DNA from 3 places in the Solibacillus sp. FSL K6-1523 genome. Region 1 is predicted to be linked to each of the others. Evidence: predicted binding sites of a transcription regulator. Region 1 holds the regulator's gene; each other region holds the start of a gene.
What was found. The regulator CtsR, encoded in region 1, represses protease genes until heat stress. The targets are predictions, from matches to a motif close to ATGGTCAATAAAGGTCAAACA.

Region 1 (4,291 bases):
ATTTTTATTTGCTCATCCACACTCGTAACAGAAGTAGACATTTGTTCAATATTTACTTCGGTTTCTTGAATGAGATGAGAAACATTTTGCACGGCATTTTTTGTTTCCTCTGCTAGTTTGCGTACTTCCTCCGCAACAACTGCAAAACCTTTCCCGTGCTCGCCAGCCCTTGCTGCTTCAATTGAGGCATTTAAAGCAAGTAAGTTTGTTTGATCGGCAATTCCTGTAACGAGACCAACAATTTCAGAGATTTTTTGAGATGAACGACGCAAGTTTACCATGGAAGATTCTAAAATATCTACGCCATCTAATACCGTTGCAATCAAAGCCGTTTGGGTAGCAAGATGGGTTGTACCAACAGTAGATTTATCCTCAGTTTCTGCTACTAAATTGAGCCCTTCTTTTGTAGCGAATGTGATGTCTTCTGTTTGTCCTGCAATTTCTTGAAGGGACGCATTTGTTTCATCACTGATACTATTTAATTCCGTTGCAGTACGTTGAATACGATCGATTAACTTTTGCTTAATAAGCTCCCCTTCATTTCGAATGCGCTGCTCTTCCAGCTCGTACGCTTCAATAACGAGTTGTTGCTCAAAGTTAATAATTTTGGAGAAGGCATTGATCGCACGTCCCATATCTTGTGAAGGCATATTGACCGTTTGGATAAAGTCAATAAATGTCGTCATCAATGATTGGAATGATGCGATATACCATTTGGATTGTAAACCAATTCTTACATGAACGTGCGCAATAATTTTTCGTTCTTCAATGTAAGCAGAATCAATACGACAATTAAATATATCTTCTAAGTGCTTACGCAATGTCACTTTTAATCGTTCAATCTGTGTGGTATTTTTAATAATTTGTACTAAATCTGTGCTTAAACTAATCGCCCCATAAAATTGTTCTACCATGACAGGAATAAGGTCATGTGCATACGGTTGAAGCTGTTTAATAATTGCTAAATCTTCTCGTGTAAATTTTAATAATTGAAGCTGCTTGTTTAATTCAGGATACTTGGAAATGTCTAAATAAACTTCATTAGAATATTTCGCTGGATCAAAAAATGTTTGATTTGAAGCTTTAGATGATTTAGAGAACCAATTAACCATTGTCTTCCTCGTTTCATAATTTTCTCGCTTATAAACATAATACGCTATTTTATTTGAATAATCAGTATCTTTTTACTATATATTGTGAAAAATAGTGACATTTGTATTTTAAATTTAAACATTGTAAAATATAGGGTGAAAACATAACTTATATTGACAAGTAAAGGACGTTGTATGATGAAGTTTCATAAAGGTCGTTTAAAGTTTGTATTACCATTATCTGTTGGAGTTGCGATTGCCTCAAATATTATGTTAGTTAATAATTATCAAGAAGTGCCAGACCAAAGTCGAATATTCATCGTTATTGGTGCGACGCTTTTAACAGCAGTCATCTCGTATTTCTTGTTCCCCCAAGATGGGGATAATCCAGATGATCGCGGTCCTTATTAAAGGTGTAACACCCAAAATCTCGACGAACATAGTCGAGATTTTTTTATCTCAAAATATTGCTGGGACATAGTTAAAATTTATGAATCTTTTTTGAATGTCATACGTAAATAAAGTAGAACATAAATGAGTGTAAGCTATATAGCTTTTCGGAATGTTGAACGAAGCTAATTAATTTAAAAACAAAGTGAGGTTGATTACAAATGGAATCTAAATGGTCAAAAGTAATTATTCATGCGAGTGCATTTTTTGCTCCCTTTTTAGTACCGATTCTATTTTTCTTAATAAGTACGGAAGAAGATGTGAAACGACTTTCGATTCAAGCGTTATTATTCCAAGTGATATTCGGTATTTTAATCGCGATTGCGGGAGTACTGTCATTTATACTAATTGGACTACCATTCTTATTAGTATTCTTAGCGATTTTCTGGATTGCCCCAGTTATCGGTATTCTAAAAGCGTTATCTGACTCGGACTGGAATTACCCAATTGTAGGTCGTTGGATTTAACTTAATTCAGCATTCATTAAAGAGCGGTGAAATCTGTTATAACAGGTTTCGCCGTTTTGTTGTTTTTGAACAGATATCGTTCGAATTGAATAATAAATGTATAAATTTTCAAGGAAATCCCCATAAGTAAAGAGAGAAATTAACTTGTTTCAGCAAATTCCTTTTGTAAAGTAAGCAAGGGTTATAATTTGCATTTCGTTTTTTGTCTATTGTATATTTAAGTCAAAGATAGTCAAAGTCAGTCGGTTGTGAGGTGAGAGACAGCATGAGGAATATATCTGACATTATTGAAGGGTATTTAAAAGAGATTATTGAATTAAAAGGACAAGGACATATTGAAATTAAACGAAGTGAACTTGCCGATAAGTTTCAATGCGTACCTTCGCAAATCAACTACGTCATCAATACACGATTTACTGCTGAACATGGTTATTTAGTAGAAAGTAAGCGTGGCGGTGGAGGTTATATTCGAATTTTGCGTGTTACAATTCACTCCAAAAAGGATTTGTTAGATGAAATGGACACACAAATTGGTGATGACATTGCGCAAACAAATGCAAATCGCATAATATACCGAATGCTTGAAGAATCGATTGTTTCCGAGCGCGAGGCTATGATTATGAGAGCTGCAATGGATCGCGAGACATTGCAATTACCGTTGCCTTTACGCGATCAGCTAAGAGCGCATATTATGCGTTCCATGTTAAAAGTAATTTCGTTTGAGAAGTGAGGGGGCTGTTAGATGATATGTGGACATTGCAAGCAAAGACCTGCCAATGTGACCGTTACACAAGTTCAAAATGATCAAAAAGTTGAACGGTATTATTGCGAAATATGTGCCGCACAATTTCACCCATTTCAATTTGAGGTTAGTGAGGAACCCGTTTCAATTCAACAATTTATTTCTAATTGGCTGAATTTCTTACCAGCTTCGACTACAAAAGAAATTAAACAAGCAACAGAGAAAAAAACAACAAATTGTCCAACATGTGGTTTGACGTACCGGCAATTTTTAAAGCAAGGTAAGTTTGGGTGTGAAAACTGTTATGAAACGTTCAATGCGCAATTACCACAATTACTTGAACGGATTCAAGCAGGTACTAAACATGTTGGCTTTAAAGAACAAACAATTTCTATAGAAAAAATAAAGCACCAAATTGAAGCGCTACGGGAACAACTGCAGCAGGCCATTGTGGCGGAATACTTTGAAGATGCCGCAAAGATTCGAGATGAAATACGGTTACTTGAAAGTAAAGTTTATTCGGGAGGTGAGGAGCAGATATGAATATCGAGCACTTTTTAACGAATGCCAATCCGAGCTGGATGCAAAATGAAGATGATTCGGATATCGTCATCAGTACACGCATTCGATTTGCTCGTAATATTGCTGGGACACGATTTCCGAATAGTTTTACTGAAGAGGAAGCGCAAGGAATAGAGGATCAAGTGATGAATGCTTTATTCTCCATTGAACAGAACCCGTATCGTTTTTCTTATTTTCCTATAAAAGATTTACCGCAATTGCAACGCCAAATTTTAGTTGAAAAACATTTAATTAGCCCTAATTTAGCGAAACGTCAAAAAATTGGCTCCGTTTTTATTACAGAAGATGAAGCATTCAGCATTATGGTGAATGAAGAGGACCATATCCGAATACAATGTTTAGCCTGCGGAATGCACATTGAGGATGCATTTGAGAAAGCACGCAAAATAGACCGTTATTTAAGCCGACATATTAACTTTGCTTATCAAGAGCAATATGGCTATTTAACGAGCTGCCCAACGAATGTCGGTACAGGTTTACGCGCCTCCGTTATGCTCCATTTACCAGCCTTAACCGTTACAAAACAAATGAATGCATTAATACAAATGATGACAAGATTAGGAATGGTTGTAAGGGGTATATATGGAGAAGGAAGTGAAAATTTGGGGAGTGTTTACCAAATTTCTAACCAAATAACGCTAGGGAAATCTGAATTGGATATTTTGCAGGAGTTACGCGATGTTGTTGAACAAGTAATTCGAAAAGAGCAAAGTGCTCGAAAAGCATTACTAATTCGTGCACCATCGACATTAGAAGATCGCTTGAGTCGGTCACTAGGTACTTTAAAATACGCCAAAATTTTAACGAGTGAGGAAGCGGCAAGTTGCTTATCCAATGTTCGTCTCGGTGTAAGTTTAGGGTTATTAAAACCGATTTCTCAAAGTAGACTAAATGAATGCATGTTATTAATTCAGCCAGGATTTATCCAACAATATGTCGGTACAACGTTGCAACCAGCT
Region 2 (4,291 bases), 630 kb from region 1:
CGCGCAATTTATTTTAATTGGTCCTGGAAGTCTTTATACGAGCATTATCCCTAATTTACTTGTAAAAGGAATTGGGGAGGCTGTTGTGCGCGCAAAAGGACAAAAAATTTACATTGCCAACTTAATGACGCAGCTTGGGGAAACGATTCATTACACAGCATCACAACATATCGAAGCGATTCATGCGCATGTGGGGCAACCGTTTATCGAGGCTTTGCTCATTAATGAAAAGAAATTACCTCCATCAATTTATGAAAATTATCGTGAAGAAAATGCAGAACCCGTGCAATTTGATGTCGATAAATTAGAGGAAATGGGCATTAAGGTAATTCAAAAAGAGATTGCTATTATTCAAAATGGTGTCGTCCGGCATGATGCAAAAAATTTAGCCGATTGGTTATGTGAATATGCTTGTCAAAATAAAGAGTAATCAATAATAAATAATGAAACTTGTAAGCGTAAGTGTACATAGTTTGCTAGGAAAGGGGGAACAAATTCATGTCGTTTGCATCAGAAATGAAAAAAGAACTCACACAAATTGAAGCGGATGACAACAGTTTAAAGGCAGAAGTGTCTGCTCTTATTCGCATGAATGGTTCATTAAGCTTTGCCAATCGCCAGCTCAGTTTAGATGTACAAACGGAGAACGCCGCGATTGCGAGAAGGCTTTATACCATCGTGAAGAAACTGTACCCATATACCGTAGAATTACTTGTTCGAAAAAAGATGCGTTTGAAAAAGAACAATGTTTATATTTGCCGTATTCGTGATGGCGCTCGTGAACTATTAGCAGATTTAGAAATACTATCCGATACATTTGAACTGAATCATACAATATCCGATGTATTTATTGAGAAAAATAATCAACGCCGTGCTTATTTACGAGGAGCATTTTTGGCGGGGGGATCGGTCAATAATCCAGAAACATCTTCCTATCATTTAGAAGTATATTCTTTATATATGGAGCATGCAGAAGCATTAGCCGACCTGATGAACTGTTATGATTTGAATGCGAAAACGATTGAACGAAAAAAAGGCTTCGTAACCTATTTAAAAGAAGCAGAAAAAATATCTGATTTCTTAAATTTAGTAGGGGCACACCAAGCGATGTTAAAGTTTGAGGATGTTCGCATCGTTCGAGATATGCGCAATAGTGTCAATCGCATCGTTAATTGCGAAACAGCGAATTTAAACAAAACAATTGGTGCCGCATTAAGACAAGTAGAAAATATCCGCTATATTGATCAAGCGATTGGTTTAGATCAGCTACCAGATAAACTACGTGAGATTGCAAGATTGCGTGTGGAATATCAAGATGTTACTTTAAAAGAACTTGGTGAAATGGTATCTGCTGGCGTGGTAAGTAAATCAGGTGTCAATCACCGTTTACGAAAAATTGATGAAATCGCCGAAGCAATACGTCGCGGTGAGCATGTAATCAAATAAAATGTGAACGATTTCATAAATCATGTATTCATTGATTGTTCTTTTTGGATAATTTAGATAAGATGAAGTATATAGAGTAAGGAACGGTTGTGAAAGGGAGTTTTTCATATGGTAGAAAAGCAAGTTGAAGTAAAATTAAAATCTGGCTTACAAGCTAGGCAAGCAGCATTATTCGTACAAGAGGCAAACCGATATAAAGCAGATGTCTTTTTGCAAAAGGACCATAAAAAGGTCAATGCCAAATCAATTATGGGCATTATGAGCTTAGCTGTTGCAAAAGGAACAGTTGTCACATTAGTAGCAGAAGGCCATGATGAAGAAAAGGCAATCGATTCATTGCAAGCATTAATTGAAAAAGAAGATTAATCAAGCAAGTTCACATGACACAAACAAATGGAATGATTCCAATTGTTTGTGTTTTTTGTGCAGGATAAAAAACGCCCTTCACCATGAGTAAAAGGTGAGGGGCGTTTTAGTTTACATTTTTACTTCTTCAAATCGTTGCGATTGTAAATTTTATCAATTAAACCGTACTCTTTTGCTTGTTCGGCAGTCATGAAGTTATCACGATCTGTATCGCGAGCAAGTGTTTCGTAATCTTGACCAGAATTTTCAGCCATGATGCGGTTTAATTTTTCACGTAGGAATAAAATACGTTTTGCAGCAATTTCAATTTCAGTTGCTTGACCTTGTGCGCCGCCTAAAGGTTGGTGAATCATTACTTCTGAGTTAGGTAATGCAATACGTTTACCTTTTGCGCCCGCAGATAATAGGAAAGCACCCATTGAAGCAGCCATACCGATACAAATTGTTGAAACGTCTGGCTTGATGAAGTTCATTGTGTCATAGATGGCCATACCTGAAGTAATTGAGCCACCTGGAGAGTTAATGTAAAGGTGAATATCCTTATCTGGATCTTCTGCTTCTAGGAATAAAAGTTGTGCAACGATTGAGTTTGCTACGTTGTCATCAATCGCACTTCCTAGTAAAATAATACGGTCCTTCAGTAAACGTGAATAAATATCATAAGCACGCTCACCGCGGTTTGTTTGTTCAATAACTGTAGGAATTAAATTCATTGTAAAATCCTCCCCTGTTAAAAGCTAAATTCGTTTACTTGTGCTGAAATTGGTAAGCATTCCAGCTGTATACCTATAATACACGTGTTAGTCAAGGATGGTCAAATATAAAGTCTGATTTTCGTAGTTGTAAAATAAGCCAAGCCTTTGTATAATAGGAGGGTCGTCAACAATAACTTGACTCTGCAAAATTCCTCCACATCTATAAGTGGGGGGAAATTCCAAAAAGTGCAATTGGGTATTCAAACCCTGACTGAATCAAGTTAAGCCTCAGCGGATGTCACAGATTTTTAAAGGAAGTTTTTCGAGAGAGCTCGAAAAAATCTGGACGCAATTACGCAAGGTGTAATTGATTAATGAAGCCCTCGTGGTGTAATGGATAACACGTAAGATTCCGGTTCTTGCGCTGGGGGTTCGATTCCCTCCGAGGGCGCCAACTAACTTATAAAGATTCAATAATGATTACATATAAATCCCTCTAGATGTTGAATTATCAGCATTTATGGGGATTTACTTTATACGAACGTATTTTCAAAAAAAGCGTTTAAAATGAAAAGGAACTTCCCATTATATTTGACTCCAAAACCGTGTGGAACATTACAACTTCCCCCAAGTTTTAACCGAAAGTTCACAAACTTAAAAATCTTTCTAAAAAAAATTGTAATTGCTTGAAAAACTGCTCAATAATTAGTACATTAATAAATGGTATATTTGTTGTAAGAAAAAACGACTTTTTTCGACAATAAACAAAAGCTACGCATCTATTTAAAAGATAATGCGATGTAGCCATTCTATTATGCCTTTTATGGGCACCATTTTACTGTTTTAATATACTTATATATACCAATTGTAGAGATAGTGCCGTAAACTGTAATCTACAATGGGGGATGAAGGTTAAAGGGATAAGATAATCACTGTACCGATTCATTTTATCCCAAACTCAATCTTTTTAAACTTATAATTAACTTTCTAGCGCAACACATCTATTAAATGTGTTGCGTTTTTTTTGATTCTTCAATAGATTTTCCCGTTTCTCCGTTATAACTAGCCAAACTTTTCCATAAACTAGCCATTAATCTGTTGAAACTAGCCAATTTTCATGCCTCTCAAAGTACGACTTCAATTTTTAAAGCTACGTAATTACAATAAGACTGCGCAAATTTATTTCAAGAATAGATTTCGGAGTTGACCTCTTTTTTTGTTGTACCTTTATAAGGGGAATATGCATGTTTAACATAGGGTTTCATTAGAGTGAATGAATAATTATTTATAAAACATAAAAATAATGCTTGTTTAGTACATAAAAATGCATTAATATACATTAATAATCAATATTTTAAAAATTTCATGTTGTATATTAATTGTGAAATTATTATAATAGGTGAAACTAATTAAAAACAATGAATGGAAAAATGAAACCTTAGGAGGAAATAGATTATGAAAAAGAATAAATTATTTAAACTAATTGCACCATTTGCAGCAGCGACAATGATTTTAGCGGCGTGTGGTGCAGACAAAGGTTCTACAGGATCATCAACAGATGGAGATGGAGATGGAGATGGAGAAATTACAAAGATTGTTGCGGGTACAGAAGCAACATATGCACCGTTTGAATATTTAGACACGAAAGGGAATGTTGTTGGATTAGATGCAGAAATTTTAGCGGCGATCGGTGAGGAAATGGGCATCGAAACAGAAATGAAAAATACTGGCTGGGATGCGATGTTGAGCCAAGTAACTACTGGTGGAATTGATATGGGGGCAGC
Region 3 (4,291 bases), 3.5 Mb from region 1:
GTGCTGCTAATGCTTTGGCCAATTCTGTTTTTCCGACACCGGTTGGACCTAAAAATAAGAAACTACCAATCGGCTTATTTGGATCTTTAATACCCGAACGCGCACGCCATACCGCTTCTGTCACCAATGTAACTGCATCTTCTTGACCTACGACACGTTCATGCAATGTATCTTTTAAACGCAGTAATTTTCCTCGTTCTCCTTCTACAAGCTTCGTTACTGGAATACCTGTCCATCGAGAAATAATTTTTGCGATTTCTTCTTCTGTCACTTCTTCGCGTAGCATACGGTTGCCCTCTGTCTCTTTTAGCTGCTGCTCGAGTTCGGCAACTTCCTTTTCGAGCGTTGGAATTTTACTGTATTGCAATTCACCTGCACGCGCTAAATTACTATTCGTATGCACTAAATCTTCCGCTTCTGCAATATATTTTTTTAATAAATCCTTTTTGTCGCGGACGTTTTGAAGTCCATTTTTTTCGATATCCCATTGTTCCTGCATACTTTTCATCGCTTGTTCTAATTCATCGATTTCTTCGCTTAATATTTCAAGTCGCTTTTTACTCGCTGCATCTTTTTCTTTTTTCAATGCTTGCTGTTCAATTTTTAATTGTGTTAAACGGCGCGTTGCTTGATCAAGCTCTTGTGGCATCGAATCAATTTCAATTCGAATCATTGCGCACGCTTCATCGACTAGATCAATTGCTTTATCTGGTAAAAAACGATCGGTAATATAACGATTCGCTAATTGTGCTGCCGCAATAATGGCACGGTCATGTATGCGAACACCGCGGTGATGTTCCTCAAAACGATCTTTAATACCGCGTAAAATGGATACCGTATCTTCAATAGAAGGTTCTCTCACCATCACTTGTTGAAAGCGTCGTTCAAGTGCTGGATCTTTTTCGATATACATGCGGTATTCATCTAATGTCGTCGCACCAATACAGTGAAGTTCCCCTCTTGCAAGCATCGGTTTCAGCATATTGCCCGCATCCATGGCGCCATCGGATTTTCCCGCACCTACAATCGTATGAATTTCGTCGATGAATAAAATAATGCTCCCCTCTGCATCCTTCACCTGTTTTAACACAGCTTTTAAACGCTCTTCAAATTGTCCACGGTAACTTGCACCCGCGATTAATGCACTCATATCTAACTCATAAACTTGTGCTTCTTTTAACCCTTCTGGCACATCTTTCCGAACAATTCGTTGTGCTAATCCTTCAACAATAGCCGTTTTACCGACACCCGGTTCTCCGATTAGTACGGGATTATTTTTTGTCTTTCTTGATAAAATGCGAATGACATTTCTGATTTCTTCATCTCGTCCAATTACCGGGTCCATTTTCCCATTTTTAACTTGTTCAATTAAATTTCGTCCATATTGTTCAAGTGGCGGACGATTATCTTGTGTTTGATTAAATTGCATAAATATTGCACCCCTTATCAATTATGCCTCGGCATAATTGCGTCCTGAATCGGCTTTGTGCTTGCACAAAGAATTCCCTTCCGATTCTGTGACATCTGCCAGAGGCTTAACTTATTTCAACGGTTGTTTGAACAATCGCTGAAATAAGTTTTTTTGACCTTCTTTGACTAATTTAATTGTAGGTCAAAAATAATTAAATTTCAAATAATTGCACCTATTACTTTATCCCCTAAGACCTAAAATGTGGTATGATAATCCTATATTTAATTAGTAATAATTTTACATTTCAGTTGGAAGGATGTGATTTTTGTAGATACTTTACAAATGATCCCACAAAAAATTGCAGCAATATTTCACTCAAAGGGGACATTGATTAAAGCAGACAAAGGGATGCATATTTTCCAAGAAGGTGAATTAGCTGATCATATTTTTTTAATTCATAATGGTTCTATACAAATTAGTAAGGAAACAGAAAGTGGCAAAGAATTGACGATTCGTATTTGTAGTTCGAACAGCCTAATTGGAGAAAGTTTATTGTTTTGCGGCGAACAACATCATTCAACAACTGCAAAGACACTTGAATGTTCCAAACTATTTTCTATTCACAACAATCAATTTGAAACAATTTTAAATGAACAACCGACACTGCTTATAGAATTTTTAAAATGGATTCAAACAGAAAATATAAAAAACCAAAGCCGTTTACGTGACTTAGTTCTCCATGGCAAAAAGGGGGCTCTTTATTCCACTTTAATTCGCTTAGCTAATACGTACGGTGAATATCGAAATAACAATGAGGTGCATATTAACCTTGCATTGACGAATACAGAGATTGCAAATTTATGTGCAACGAGTCGAGAAATGGTCAATCGCATGCTTACTGACCTACGAAAGACAAACAAGATTAAGATGGAAAAAAGCTATATTACCATTCTTGATTTAAATTATTTAAAACAAGAAATTGATTGTGAAAATTGTCCGCTTGCCATATGTCGAATTGATTAATTACAGTCGTGTAAAATTATTTACAAGAAACAAAAAATGCAGAAACGTTGCATTCACAACATTCCTGCATTTTATTTTCCACCTTTTAACGAATACCTAATGCCATTTTCGCATAGCGTGACATATTGTCCTTTGACCATGCTGGCTGCCATACGATATTTACCTCAGTTTCTTTCACTTCTGGTAATTCGCTTAATGCCGTTTGCACTTGGTCTACGATAACTGGAGCCATTGGACACCCCATTGAAGTTAGTGTCATCGTCACTGTCGCGGCACCTTCATCTGTTAAATCTACGTCATATACTAAACCTAAGTTGACAATATCAACGCCAAGCTCCGGGTCAATTACGTTTTCTAATGCGCTATACATGCTATCTTTCATATCTTGATCAATCGCCATTTTTCGTTTCTCCTCCCGCAATCTTAATCAATTTCGCCTTAGCGTAATTGCGTCCAGATTTTTTTGAGCTTGCTCGAAAAACTCCTATAAAAAATCTGTGACATCCGCTGGGGCATTGGACCAACACAATGTTGGTCACTTAGGCATTGCCGCACGACGCGGCGTTTTTAGCCTAAGTTCCTCGATTCAGCTGGGATTTGATCCCTGCTGAATCGAGTTAACTGTTATCATATCAGAACTTGTAGGTTATGCCAAATGTTGTGCCAGCCAGTTTGTCACGTTAAGAATGCCACTACGCGATACAGCATGTCCTGCATTTGGTTCTGCAATATAGCGAATTGGGTACTGCTCTTCTTTCTCCTTCAACTGATCATAAAAATCTCGACTCATTCGATATGGCACAACGGAATCCTTTTGACCATGCCAAAAAATAATCGGACTTTGCTTCACATGCTCCATACGTTGTTCTAAATTATAGTGCGAAAGCATTTTTAATGTCGCCTCTTGCTGCGCAGGTGTCATCGGAAATTCAATTCCTTTTGCCTTAAACTCTTCCACTTGATGCTCTGCAAGCTTTGTAAAACTTGTCGTGCCCATGCAAATACCCGCCGTCTTGATCCACGGATAAATCGCTAAGCAACCAGAAGTGACAATGCCCCCCATTGAAGTGCCTGCAATCCCAATATTTTCGCTGCCAAGCAAGTTCTTCAATTTTAATTCTTGATAGATGGTATTGACCTCTTCAACTGATTTCAAAACAATTTTCCAAAAGTTTAAATTCATTTCATTTTCCGATAAATGGTTCGTACGTTCCCCGTGCATAAGTGCATCTGGTAATATAACCCGTACCCCCTTTTCAACCAGCTGATACGCGTAATGAAGATTATGCTCTTTTGCACTTAAAAAGCCGTGTAAAAAAATTACAACAGGCGTCTCATTATCCATCGATTCATCATAAACATGTAATAGTGGGATTGCCTTCCACTTTTCATTTTTTACAATCACGTTATTCACCTCTAAACGATATACTTTCCCCTATTACTTTAGCAGAATATTGAAAACGTTACAAAACTTTGACGCGTGCTATTTTTTGAAGGTACAATAATAAGGATGTAAAGGAGGTTTTTCCGAATGAAAGAACATTTAATCGTATTAGATTTAGATGGTACATTATTAACCGATGAGCAAAAGATTTCAGCTCTTACAAAAGAAACATTAATGAAGGCGAAAGCTGCTGGCCACCATGTCATGATTGCGACAGGTCGCCCTTACCGAGCAAGTCAAATTTACTATGAGGAATTGGGGCTCATTACACCGATTGTCAATTTTAACGGTGCTTTCGTTCATCATCCACGTAATGCCCAGTGGAAATCGATTCATACCCCTGTCGATATTCGCGTCGTGCATGATGTCGTCGAATCGATCCATAAATATGAATATAATAATTTAATTGCAGA

Region 2: a site for CtsR is predicted at 2,613-2,633, ahead of clpP (ATP-dependent Clp endopeptidase proteolytic subunit ClpP). Genes of this name have one in related genera too.
Region 3: a site for CtsR is predicted at 1,580-1,600, ahead of MHI10_RS03500 (ATP-dependent Clp protease ATP-binding subunit). Genes of this name have one in related genera too.

Annotation. Positions count from the first base shown of each region.
Region 1 is NZ_JBBOSU010000001.1:4,309,321-4,313,611, reverse strand. It holds gene MHI10_RS20880 (globin-coupled sensor protein) at 1-1,112, opposite strand, end outside; gene MHI10_RS20875 (acyltransferase) at 1,290-1,502, shown strand; gene MHI10_RS20870 (DUF4870 domain-containing protein) at 1,703-2,008, shown strand; gene MHI10_RS20865 (CtsR family transcriptional regulator) at 2,274-2,738, shown strand; gene MHI10_RS20860 (UvrB/UvrC motif-containing protein) at 2,751-3,293, shown strand; gene MHI10_RS20855 (protein arginine kinase) at 3,290-4,291, shown strand, end outside.
Region 2 is NZ_JBBOSU010000001.1:3,683,509-3,687,799, reverse strand. It holds gene MHI10_RS17710 (gluconeogenesis factor YvcK family protein) at 1-430, shown strand, start outside; gene whiA (DNA-binding protein WhiA) at 499-1,446, shown strand; gene MHI10_RS17700 (HPr family phosphocarrier protein) at 1,555-1,812, shown strand; gene clpP (ATP-dependent Clp endopeptidase proteolytic subunit ClpP) at 1,932-2,525, opposite strand; tRNA gene MHI10_RS17690 (tRNA-Arg) at 2,887-2,961, shown strand; gene MHI10_RS17685 (basic amino acid ABC transporter substrate-binding protein) at 3,963-4,291, shown strand, end outside.
Region 3 is NZ_JBBOSU010000001.1:779,268-783,558, reverse strand. It holds gene MHI10_RS03500 (ATP-dependent Clp protease ATP-binding subunit) at 1-1,429, opposite strand, end outside; gene MHI10_RS03495 (Crp/Fnr family transcriptional regulator) at 1,754-2,434, shown strand; gene MHI10_RS03490 (metal-sulfur cluster assembly factor) at 2,520-2,834, opposite strand; gene MHI10_RS03485 (alpha/beta fold hydrolase) at 3,081-3,839, opposite strand; gene MHI10_RS03480 (Cof-type HAD-IIB family hydrolase) at 3,966-4,291, shown strand, end outside.